One region of the Kocuria salina genome, then DNA from elsewhere that is predicted to be linked to it. Evidence: riboswitches for the same ligand, from Rfam matches in the RefSeq annotation. Region 1 holds a riboswitch; the other holds the start of a gene.
The links. A riboswitch is a leader RNA that binds a small molecule or an ion and turns the genes downstream of it on or off. The one in region 1 is predicted to bind thiamine pyrophosphate.

Region 1 (5,816 bases):
CGAGCAGCGCGAAGAGGGAGTCGCCCTGGCCGGGGGCGTAGCGGCGCAGGGCCACGGTGGTCAGCTCGGTGCCGGAGGCCAGCAGCGCCTGTTCCAGGGTGTGCAGCGAGCTCAGGCCGCCGGTGCCCATGATCAGCCGGGAGCTCAGCTCGATGCCGTCGAGCACGAGGGGGTCGGGGTGCGGGGCGGTCACGTCAGCCTCCCTGGACGGCGGTGATGATCTCGATGGACTGGCCCTCCGCCACGGGGGTCCGCCGCCAGCGGCTGCGGGGCACGACCGCGGCGTCCACGGCCACGGCCACGCCGAGGCGCCCGCCGTCCAGCGGGGCGCCGTCGGGGCCCAGGGGGCGGCCGACGGTCTCGGCGACGAGGTCGACGACGGTCGCCTCCGCCGCCACTTGGCGCGGGCGGCCGTTGAGGGTGATGGCGGTCATCGGGTGCTCCTGCTCCGGGGCCCGGGCCCGGCGGCGGCCGGCGCGGGATCCCCTGGACGGGCCTCGACGGGGCGGTCGAAGCGGTGCGGGTCGGTGGTGGCGAGGTGCTCGGCGTCGGCGGCCGGATCGGCTCCGGTCCCGCCGGCCACCAGCTGCGCGGCGAGCCGGGCGGCCAGCGGGGCGAGCAGGACGCCGTGGCGGAAGTAGCCGGTGGAGACCACGAGCCCCGGCACCGGCGAGCCGTCCGGGTCGCGGACCCGGCCGAGGTAGGGGATGTCGTCCGGGGTGCCGGGCCGGGCGCGGGCCAGCACCTCGACCAGCTCGAGGTCGGCGATGCCGGGCACGAGCGCCTGGGCGTCGCGCAGCAGCCGGAACACGCCGCCGGCGCTGGGACCGGTCAGGTCGTCCTCGCGGGAGGTCGCCCCGATCACCACGGTCCCGTCGGCGCGGGGCACCAGGTAGACGGGCACCCCGTGCACCAGACCGCGGACGGTGCGCCCGAGCAGCTCCGGCGCCCCGGCGGGGACCCGGGCGCGCAGGATGTCCCCGTGCACCGGCCGCAGCGGCGGGTGCCAGTCCTCCGGCAGCCCGTCGAGCTCGCCGAGCCCGGCGCCGGGAGCGAGGACCGTCCAGGTCGCGGAGACCATCCCGCCGCCGGCCAGGCGGACGCCGGTCGCCGCTCCCTCGGCGTTGCGGCGCAGCCCCGTGGCGAGGTCGTGGACGAGGCGGGCCGGTCCGCCGTCGCGCGCGGCCGGGAGCCCGGCGGGCTCCGGGAGGTCGGGGAGCTCCGGGGCGACGAGGGCCGCGAGCAGCCCGGCCACGAGGCGGCGCGGGTCCACCTGGTGGTCGTCGGGGATCCGGAACGCGGCGGACAGCCGCGGGCTCAGGGCCGGCTCGAGGGTGCGGGCGGCGCGCAGGGTCAGCGCCTCCACCGTCATGCCGTGGCGGCCCTGCAGCGCGCGGAGGTCCGTCAGGGCCTGCCGGTCGGCGGCGTCCACGCCGCACACGAGGGTCTCGGTGGCCCGGTGGCCCACCGTCCCGCCGGCGGCCTGCTCGAGGGCGGCCACGAACGCCGGGTACTCGGCGGCCGAGGCGGTCATGAGGGGGTACAGGGGCTCCTGCTGGTACTGGACCTCGCTCACCGGGGCGAGCATCCCGGCCGCGGCGCGGCTGGCGCCGGAGCCCGGCTCGGGGTCCACCACGACCACCGAGCGGCCGCGGCGGCGCAGCTCCCAGGCGGTGGCCAGGCCGATCACCCCGGCGCCGACGACGGCGACGTCGGCGCGGACGTGCTCGGGCCGGTCGACCAGCGGGTGGGGCGCGGTCGTGGGGGCGGGGTGCGCGGCAGTCACAGGGAACGTCCTTTCCTCCGGCGGCATGACCCGCATCAGGTGTGGCGGTCGGCGCTGGACGCCCTCTCAGCCCCCGGTGGGGCTCCCGCAGAACCGCTGACCTATCATCAGCGTGTGACCCAGCCTACCCGTGACGCCTCCGCCCCCGCCGAGTCCTCCCTGCGAGAGACCCGGACGGCCAGACTCCTCGCCGCCCGGCTGTACGTGTGCACGGACGCCCGCCGGGACCGGGGCGACCTCGAGGACTTCCTGCACGCCGTCTGTGCCGGCGGCGCTGACGTCGTCCAGTTGCGGGACAAGAGCATCGACGCGGACGAGGAGATCGCCGCGCTGGAGCTGCTGGGCCGGGTGGCCGCCGAGTACGACACCCTGTTCGCGGTCAACGACCGCGCCGACATCGCCGCGCTCGTGGGCGCCGACGTCTTCCACGTGGGCCAGCACGACCTCAGCCCCGCCCAGGCCCGGCGGCTCCTGGGCCCCGACGTGCTGATCGGGCGCTCCACCCACGACCTCGGACAGGCCACGGCGGCGCTGGAGGATTCGGACGTCGACTACTTCTGCACCGGCCCCGTCTGGGCCACGCCCACCAAGCCGGGGCGCCCGGCCACCGGGCTGGAGTTCGTCCGCGCGGTCGCCGAGCTGACGGAGGCCCGGCTGGACGCGGACCCGGAGGTCCTGCCCGTGCCGTGGTTCGCCATCGGCGGCATCGACGAGACGCGGCTCCCGCAGGTGCTGGAGGCCGGGGCGCGCGGCGTCGTCGTCGTCCGCGCCGTCACCGAGGCCCCCGATCCCCGCACCGCCGCCGGGCAGCTGCGCGGTCTGCTCCCCGCCTGAGCCCGGGGCGGCCCCCCGCCCGCCTCACCGTCGGCTCCCCGCCGCCGTCCAGCACGTTCTGAGAGCATGGACGCAGGACGACGACGGAGAGGTGGCCCATGGACCCCGAGCTCGACCCCCAGGTGCGGCACGCGGTGGAGCGCCCCGCGGAGACCGCCCGCGGCCCGGAGGACGCGCAGCTGCGCGTCCGGCTGGCCGGTGAGCCCGCCCGCCGCGCCCTCGGCACGCACTGGGAGCAGGGCCTCCCGGAGGACGCCGCCCCGAGCGACGACCGGCTCGCCGCCGCCGTGCTGCTCGCCACCCTCTTCGGCGACACCTTCTGGCTGGAGCGCGCCGCCCGGCTGCCCAGCGACGTGCCGGGGTGCCCGTCCGCGCCGCCGAGCGGGCTGCTGGAGCTGACCCGGGTGCCGGGCGCCCGGGCGGCCCTGGCTGCCGTGCTCGAGCGCCCGCTGCTGACCGGGCTCCTGGAGTGGGGCACCAACCCCCTGCCGGAGCAGCCCCCGCTGGCCGTGGCCCGGGCCGCCCGGGACCTGGGCATCCCCGACGACGGGCGCGTCTACAAGGTGGTGCGCCGCCGCGCCGAGCGCTTCCTGGCGCGGGAGCACGACGGGTCCGAGCCGCTCGAGCAGTTCGTGACCCTGCTGAACGAGGCGGAGCGGGGCCACCGCGAGGACGGCCCCGTGCTCTCGGGCGAGACCCTGCCGCCGGCGGCTCCCCCGGCGCCGGGTCCGACCGCGGGATCCTCCTCCGCGGCCGGCCCGGCCGCGGACGGTGACATCCGCCCGGGAACACCCCCGCCCGGCGCCCCTCCGGCGGGCTCACCGGGGAACCCCCAGTGGGGGGTGAGCCCCGCGAGCCCGGCCCCGCCGCCGCCCGGGCAGTTCCCGGGCCAGCACCCCGAACCCGGGGCACCCGGCCCGGGCGGTACTGGTGCCGGCACCCAAGGCGCCTCCGGGCCGGTGTTCGGGCCCGGCCCCGGCGGGTGGCCGCCGCGCCCGGCAGAGCCCGAGGAGGACGACTCCGACAACCTCAAGGCGTGGGGATTCGTCTTCCTGGGCATCCTGGCGGTGATCGCCGCCCTGATCTTCATCCTCTGAGCCCACAGCACCACCATTTACTTGCACCGGAAAGCTTCTGAGGCTATTTTTGGGGACATATCAACCAATGCGCCGCCCCTGCCGACGGAGAACCCCGCGATGCCGATCTTTCCCCAGAACCCCGCTCCCCAGAGCCTGACGAAGCGCCCCGCCGAGGACCTGCTGTCCGCGGACACCCGGATGGGCGCGGTGGAGCTGCTGGTCTCCGACCTGGACACGATGGTCGCCTACTACTCGGACGCCGTCACCCTCGACGTGCTCGCCCACGCCGGGGACACCGCGGTCCTGGGCCGGGACGGCCGGACGGTCGTGCGGCTGCGCCAGGTCAAGGAGCTCCCGCCGGCCCGCCGCGGGCAGGCCGGCCTGTTCCACACCGCGGTGGTCTTCGACGACGAGCCGGCCCTGGCCGCGGCGCTCGCGTCCGTGGCGACCGTGGCGCCCCGCTCCTTCACCGGCAGCGCCGACCACCTCTACAGCCAGGCCTTCTACTTCGACGACCCCGAGGGCAACGGGGTGGAGCTCTACACGGACCGCCCCCGCGACACGTGGCGGCGGGAGCCCACCGGCCTGCTGACCCTGGCCTCCAACCCCCTGGACCCGAACGGGTTCCTCCAGGAGCACCTGGCCGAGCAGAGCGGGCGACCCCCGGCGCCGCCGGTCACCCTGGGACACGTGCACCTGCAGGTGGGCGACATCCCGCTGGGCCGGCAGTTCTACGTGGACGTCCTGGGCTTCGAGGTCATGAGCGACATCGGCTCCGCCCTGTTCATCGCCGCCGGCGGCTACCACCACCACATCGCGCTCAACACCTGGCAGAGCGCCGGGGCCGGCCCGCGGGCGGCCTCGCTGGGGCTGGGCCAGGTCAACATCGACCTGCCGGACGCCGACGACGTCGCGGCCCTGGCGTCCCGGCTCGCGGACCACAGGATCCCCACCCGGCACGACGGCGCCGTGCTGCGCTTCGAGGACCCCTGGAACACCCTGATCCAGGTGGGCGTCGCGGCGTAGTCCCGGCCCGGCGCGGCGTCCGCGCCCGCCCGCCGGCGGCGCCGTGCTCGACACCGGCGGGTGCTCACCGGCACCCCGGCCCGCCGGTAGGTTGGGCCTCGTGCCCGGGGCGCCCGGGCACCGAGGGCGTGCGGCGACACGGCGGCCGCCCGGTCCGAGAGCGAGGAGCAGGGCATGGGCGAGCAGGACGACACCACCGGCAAGGACTTCGACGAGGCCGTCAACATGACCGCCAAGCAGCTGTCGACGTGGCTGGACACCGACGAGTCCACCTCGGTGGGCCAGGACGACGGCGGGGAGTCGGTGGGCCACCGCTCCGGGCGGCGGATCGTGGAGATCCTGCAGAAGCCGAAGGGCGAGCGCACCGAGGCCGACCACGAGCACATGCGCAAGGTGGTCGGCTACGTCCACCGCCACCTGGCCCAGCGCCCCGACGGGGACGTGCGCGAGACCCGGTGGCGCTACTCCCTGATGAACTGGGGCCACGACCCCCTGAAGGACTGAGCCAGAGGGCCCGCCCGGCACCGCCGGGCGGGCCCGGCCATCCCGGCGGGCATCCCGGAAAATATTGCAGTTGTGCAAAACTTGCAGAAGTGCAAAAATATGGGCGTGAATGACGACTCCCCTCCCACCCTGCGCGCCCGCAAGAAGGCCGAGACCTGGTCCGCGATCCACGAGGCGGCCGCCGCCCTCGCGGTGCAGCACGGGGTGGAGGGCACCACGGTGGAGGCCGTAGCCGCGGCGGCCGGCGTCTCCCCGCGGACCTTCTTCAACTACTTCCCCGCCAAGGAGGACGCCGTCCTGGGCATGCGGGCCCCCTCGCTGGACCCTGAGCTGCTGGACGGCTTCTCCCTCGAGCACGACCTGCTGGGCCAGGTCTCGCGCCTGCTGCTGGCCGTCTCCCGCAGCGCCTACGCGGGACGGGACGCCGAGCGGCGCCGCAGGCTGCTGCAGGACCACCCGAGCCTGGGCCGCCGCCGGCACGAGCTGATGCTCGAGGCCGAGGCCCTGGTGCGCCACACCCTCGCGGAGCTGCTGGCCCGGGACCCCGCGTGGTCGGCCGGGATCGGTGAGCACCGCGTGGACGAGGT
Region 2 (5,816 bases), on a different contig from region 1:
AGGTCGGCCAGGACGTTGCCGTCCTGGTCCTTGACCACGGTGCCGTCGGGCACGGACAGGACGAGGTCCTCGCCCTTGTGCCCGTGGCGGAGGTCGCCCTTGCCGGGTCCGCCGTTGGGGGCGGACTGGTGCGGGGCGTGGTGGTAGTTCAGCAGCGTGGTGGTCTGGCCGTCCACGCGCAGCACCACGCTGCCGCCGTCCCCCCCGTTGCCGCCGTCCGGCCCGCCGAGCGGCTTGAACTTCTCGCGGCGGATGGACACGCAGCCGTGCCCGCCGGAGCCGCCGGAGACGTGCAGGACGACGCGGTCGACGAAACTGGCCACGGGGAACTCCTCTGGTTCAAGAACGGACGGGCCACGTTAAGACTGTAGAGGGCGGGCGCTGGACGCACCCACCCTCTACAGACCAAACATGGGTGGTGCGGGTCGTGACCCGCACCGGGGCCGGCAGCGCCGGCCCTGTGGACTACTCTGCGGCAGCCTGGATGTTGACGACCTTGCGGCCCCGGCGGGTGCCGAACTCGACCTGACCGGCGGCCAGGGCGAACAGGGTGTCGTCGCCACCGCGGCCGACGTTGAGGCCGGGGTGGAAGTGCGTGCCGCGCTGCCGGACGAGGATCTCGCCGGCGTTGACGGTCTGGCCGCCGAAGCGCTTCACGCCGAGGTACTGCGCGTTGGAGTCGCGACCGTTGCGAGTGGAGCTCGCGCCCTTCTTGTGTGCCATGAGGTGTGCCTACCTTCGGGTCTTTACTGGCTGGTGGAGTCTGGACGGGGACCGGGCCGGTCAGGCGTCGATGCCGGTCACCTTCACGGTGGTCAGCTCGGCACGGAAGCCCTGGCGCTTCTTGTAGCCGGTCTTGTTCTTGAACTTCTGGATGGAGATCTTGGGACCGCGGAGGTTCTCGACGATCTCGGCCGTGACCTTGACGCTCGCCAGGGTCTGGGCATCCGAGGTGATCTTGTCCCCGTCGACCAGCAGCAGGGCAGGGAGCTCGATGGTGCTGCCTGCTCCGCCGGCGACGCGGTCAAGGGTAACGAGGTCTCCGACGGAAACCTTTTCCTGGCGGCCGCCAGCGCGGACAATCGCGTACACCACTTGGGAACTCACTTCTCTCGACGTCATGTGTAAACAGTGTGGGTCGAGCGCATACCTGTCAGGACCAACGACGTTGAGACGAGCTGACGGTGACCGGCCCGTGGGACTAGGCCGAGGTCAGCGCAGGTTCGCCGCAATTCAGGAACTGCACCCGCATGTGCCGCCAGGTGGGGTGTCGAGTTTTTACACGCGCGCACCGGCAGGGCACCGAAGATCAAGACTACTCGATCCGGTCAGCGCCCGCCAACCGGCGCTCCGCCACCGGCGCGGCGAAGAAGTCCCGCTCGAGCGCGCAGGCCTCCAGGAACACCTCCCGCATCCTCGCCCGGACGTCCGCCGGGGCCGCCCGGGCGGCGTCGTCGAGCAGCCGGCGGGCCGTGCGGGTGGCCTCCTGGAACCCCTCGTCCGCGTACGTGGCCAGCCAGTCCGCGTAGGGGTGCCCGTCGGTCCCGTCGGCCGCGGCGAGCTCGTTCAGGTGCCGGCCCACGTCCGCGTAGACCCAGTAGCACGGCAGCACGGCGGCCAGGCCCACCGGGTAGGGCTCGGCGGCGGTGGCCGCGAGCAGGAACGTGGTGTAGCGCCGCGTCACCTCGCCGAGGCCGTCCCGGGCACTGCCGGCCCGGGCGCCGCCGTCCCCGGCGTGCCGCAGCCGCGCCCGGTGCAGCTGCGCCTCGGTCTCGGTGCAGGACACGGCGCCGGCGGCGAAGAACAGCCGCTGCTCCTCGTCGGGCGCCCTGGCGGCCAGCAGTGCCAGCGCCCGGCTGTAGCCGTCGAGGTACTGCAGGTCCTGGTCGAGGTAGGCGAGGAAGCGGTCCGGCTCGAGCCGGCCGTCGCCGAGGAGGCGGACGAACTCTAGCTCCTCGATCTCCCGCCGCACGGCCGCGGAGGCCTCCCACAGCTCGTCGGTGAACCGCTCCGGGCCCGTGCCCCAGCTCTCGAGGGCGTCCTGGACGTGGTGGAAGTGGTGGACGGGCCCGCTGCCGTGGCCGACCTCGAGGTCCCCGGCGGCCTCGAGGGCGCCGCGCAGCCAGTCCCGGGCGATCCGCAGGCTCCGGGGCCAGTCCCCGTGCCGGGCCTGGAGGGTGGCCAGGGCCGAGGAGAGGGAGCACCCGGTGCCGTGGGAGTTCTCGGTGGGCACGCGGGCGCCGTCGAACGCCACGAGGGGCTCGGGGGCGTCCGGGCCCACGAGCGCGTCGGGCGTCCGGTCCCCCGTGAGGTGCCCGCCCTTGACGAGCACCAGGGTGCCGTGGGCGCGGGCCACACGGTGGCCCTGCGCGAGGGCCTCGTCCCACGACGACGCCGTGTCCTCCCCGGCGAGCACGGCGAGCTCCTGCAGGTTCGGGGTGATCAGGTCGGCGAGGCCGAGCATCGCGCGCAGGGCGTCCTCGGCCTCGCGCTCCAGCAGGCGGCCCCCGGAGGTCGCGACCATGACGGGGTCCAGGACCACGACCGGCGGCCGGTGGGTCCCGAGCCACCGGGTGACGGCCTCGATGACCGGCACGGACCCGAGCATCCCGATCTTGACGGCGTCGATCTCGACGTCCTCGGCGACCGCGTCCAGCTGTGCCGAGAGGAACTCGACCGGCGGGACGTGGATGTCGCGCACGCCCACGGTGTTCTGCACGACGACGGCGGTGACGGCGCTCATCCCGTAGCCGCCCATCGCGGCGATCGACTTGAGGTCCGCGTGCTGGCCGGCCCCGCCCGTGGGGTCGGTGCCGGCGATGGCCAGGACGCGGGGCACGCGGGCGGTCACGGGGCCACCTCCCCGGCGGGCACGGCGGCGAAGGCCCGCAGGTAGCGGGCGGCCGCGGCGGCGGGGTCCGGGTCGGCGCAGATCCCGGAGACCACGGCCAGCCCCGCGGCGCCGGCGGCGCGCAGGCCGGGGGCGTCCTCGACCCGCACCCCGCCGATGGCCAGGCAGGGCAGGGCCGTGCGGGCCGCGGCGCGGGCGAAGCCCTCGACGCCCAGCGGCTCGGGGTGGTCGGGCTTGGTGCGGGTCGCCCGCACCGCCCCGACGCCCAGGTAGTCGACCGTCCCGGCCGGCAGCGCGGCGGCGGCATCGAGCTCCTCCGCCGTGGCGGCGCTGAGGCCGAGCACGGCCTGCGGGCCGCAGATCTCCCGGGCGAGCGCCACGGGCAGGTCCGACTGGCCCACGTGCACGCCGGCCACGGGGGCGCCGGCCGCGCGGGCGGCGAGGTACACGTCGGCGCGGTCGTCCACGAGCACGGGCACCTCCCGGCCCACGCGCTCGGCCACGGCCGTCAGCAGGGCGACGAGCTCGCGGACCGGGGCGTCCTTCTCCCGCACCTGGACCATGGTGGCTCCCCCGCGCACGGCGGCGGCCACGACGTCCGGGACCGTCCGGGGGGCGCTCAGGGCGGTGTCCGTCACCAGGTGCAGGGCCAGGGCCGCGGGGTCGAGGCGCGGGCTCACCGGGCGACCTCCTCGCGCACGAGCTCCGCCCGGGCGGCGATCCCCTCCGGGGTGACGGCGTGCAGCCGGTCCAGCAGCGCCACGGCGAAGGAGCCGGGCCCGGCGGAGTCGGCGGCCGCGTCCTCGGCCGCCAGGGTGTACACCGTGGTGGCGGCCACCGCCGCGGCGGCCGGGTCCGTGCGCACGGCGGTGAACGCCGCCATGAGGGCGCCCAGGGCGCACCCGCCGCCGGTGATGCGGGTCAGCAGGGGCGTGCCGTGCGGCACCCGGACCACCGTGCCGTCCGGGGAGCGCACGAGGTCCACGGGCCCGGACACGGCCACCGCCGAGCCGGCCCGCTCGGCGAGCGCGGCGGCGGCGTCCCGGGCCGCGTCGACGCCGTGGGTCGCGTCCGTGCCGCGGCCGCCGGCGCCGCCGGCGAGGGCGATGACCTCGGAGGCGTTGCCGCGCACGATCGCCGGCTCGAACCCGAGCAGGTCGCGGGCCAGCGCCGTGCGCACGGGCAGGGCGCCCACCGCCACCGGGTCCAGGACCCAGGCCCGGCCCGCGCGGCGCCGGGCCCCGACGGCCTCGTAGGCGGCGCCGCGCTGCTCGGCGGTGGGCGTGCCGGTGTTGACGAGGAGGCCGTCGGCGAGCTCCGCGAAGACCCCGCCCTCGCCCTGGATGTCGGTCATCGCCGGGGACGCGCCCACGGCGAGCAGCACGTTGGCGGTGAAGTTGGTGACCACGGCGTTGGTGATGCACTGCACCAGCGGCGCCGCGGCGCGCAGGTCCGCCAGGGCCGCGGCGGCGTCCTCGGCGAGCGCGGGGTCCGGCGGCACCGGCCTCCCGGGTCCTGGTGTGCGGTCGGACGGGGGTACGGCATCGCGCATCTGCGACATCCCTTCGCTAGTACTGGCTAGATCAGGTTCGACGGGTGTGTTCTCAGCCGCTCGTGCGGCACCCCGTGTCTGGTGTCCTGCCAGTCTAGTCGTCGTGCGGGAGTCGGCACGGACCCCGCACGGGATCAGAACATGCCGTTGGCGTGCGCCATCCGCTCGGGCACCGGCTGCGCGACGCCCCAGTGCTCCACGATCCGGCCGTCGTCGAGGCGCCAGAGGTCGTAGCAGGCGACCGTTCCGGTGGATCCTCCGTCGCGGCTCCCTCCGGGAACGGCCTCCGCGACGGTCAGCACGAAGTTCCCCTCGCCGACCACGCGGCGCAGCCGCTGGTACGCGGGCTGCGGGCCGTCCGGCGTGCCGCCGGTGTGCTCGGTGCAGCCCCGGGGGCTCATGTGGTCCTGGACGGCGTGGCGGTCGCCCCCGACGAGGGCGGCCTCGACCCACTCGGCGGCGATGCGCTTGTTGTCCTGCGTCCGCTCGTGGTCCGTGACCGCGACGGGACCGTCGAGCTGGGGGCGGGCGCCGTCGGGGCCCGTGCGCAGGGGCTCGAGGACGTCCCAGTGCTCGGCGATCCGTCCGTCCTCCACCCGGAAGACGTCGAAGCCGACCAGCGGCTCCGGACCGAGCCCTTCGTACACCGAGTGGACGGCCACCGTCCCGTGGTCGTCGAGCATCCGGACCATGTCCACGCGGAAGTCGTCGGGCATGCTCTGCACGAACTGCCTGAGACCCTCGCGCCCGTCCGGCGCGAGCGGCGAGTGCTGGACGAAGTCCTCCGTGTAGTGACGGTCCACGGCCGACGGATCCCGGTGGACGAACAGTTCCGTGCCGGTGGTGCGGATGGTGTCTGCACTGGTCATGGCGATGCTCCCTGGAACGGGCGGCCGCTCTCCCGGCGGACGGGACGGCGGCCCCGGGTGTGCTGTGGTGCGCACCACGGTACGCCGCCGCGCGGAGGGCGGGCAGGCCGGGGCGGTCCGTGACGGTCCGCGACGACGGAGGACCCCGACCGTGCCGGTCGGGGTCCTCCGTGGTGCTGCTCGGCGGGGCGGGTCAGCCCCGGTCGGCGGGCCGGCCGCTGGTGAGGTCCTCGGCCTTGACGCCGACGCCGACGACGGTCGGCGCCCGGCGGGAGGACTCCTCCGGGGCGCGCTGGGCGACGGTCCTCGCCTCGTGCCGGGCGCCCTCCGCGGCGGCCGCCCGGCCGGCGGTCACCTCGGCCTCGCCGGGCCGCGCCGTCGGGGCCGAGGCCCGCCGGGAGCGCCGCCGGGGCCGCTCGGGCTCGACGTCCGCCTGCTCCGCGGCAACCGCCGAGGCGGGAGCGGGCGCCTGCCGCTCCGTGCGTTCCTGTGCCGTGCGCTCCTGTGCCGTGCTCTCCTGTGCCGGGGCCTCCGCCGCGGCGGT

Region 2: it holds a riboswitch for thiamine pyrophosphate, as region 1 does, so the genes downstream of both, thiM (hydroxyethylthiazole kinase) here and E7Z53_RS03690 (FAD-dependent oxidoreductase) in region 1, are expected to answer to the same signal.

What each region holds. Positions count from the first base shown of each region.
Region 1 covers NZ_SSSF01000001.1:787,493-793,308, reverse strand. The annotation lists gene E7Z53_RS03700 (thiazole synthase) at 1-193, opposite strand, end outside; gene thiS (sulfur carrier protein ThiS) at 195-434, opposite strand; gene E7Z53_RS03690 (FAD-dependent oxidoreductase) at 431-1,786, opposite strand; TPP riboswitch at 1,782-1,885, opposite strand; gene thiE (thiamine phosphate synthase) at 1,901-2,620, shown strand; gene E7Z53_RS03680 (hypothetical protein) at 2,719-3,717, shown strand; gene E7Z53_RS03675 (VOC family protein) at 3,817-4,725, shown strand; gene E7Z53_RS03670 (DUF3140 domain-containing protein) at 4,900-5,229, shown strand; gene E7Z53_RS20150 (TetR family transcriptional regulator) at 5,335-5,816, shown strand, end outside.
Region 2 covers NZ_SSSF01000003.1:108,518-114,333, forward strand. The annotation lists gene obgE (GTPase ObgE) at 1-323, opposite strand, end outside; gene rpmA (50S ribosomal protein L27) at 466-723, opposite strand; gene rplU (50S ribosomal protein L21) at 784-1,095, opposite strand; gene E7Z53_RS07255 (bifunctional hydroxymethylpyrimidine kinase/phosphomethylpyrimidine kinase) at 1,316-2,851, opposite strand; gene thiE (thiamine phosphate synthase) at 2,848-3,531, opposite strand; gene thiM (hydroxyethylthiazole kinase) at 3,528-4,352, opposite strand; TPP riboswitch at 4,395-4,488, opposite strand; gene E7Z53_RS07270 (nuclear transport factor 2 family protein) at 4,538-5,272, opposite strand; gene E7Z53_RS07275 (Rne/Rng family ribonuclease) at 5,466-5,816, opposite strand, start outside.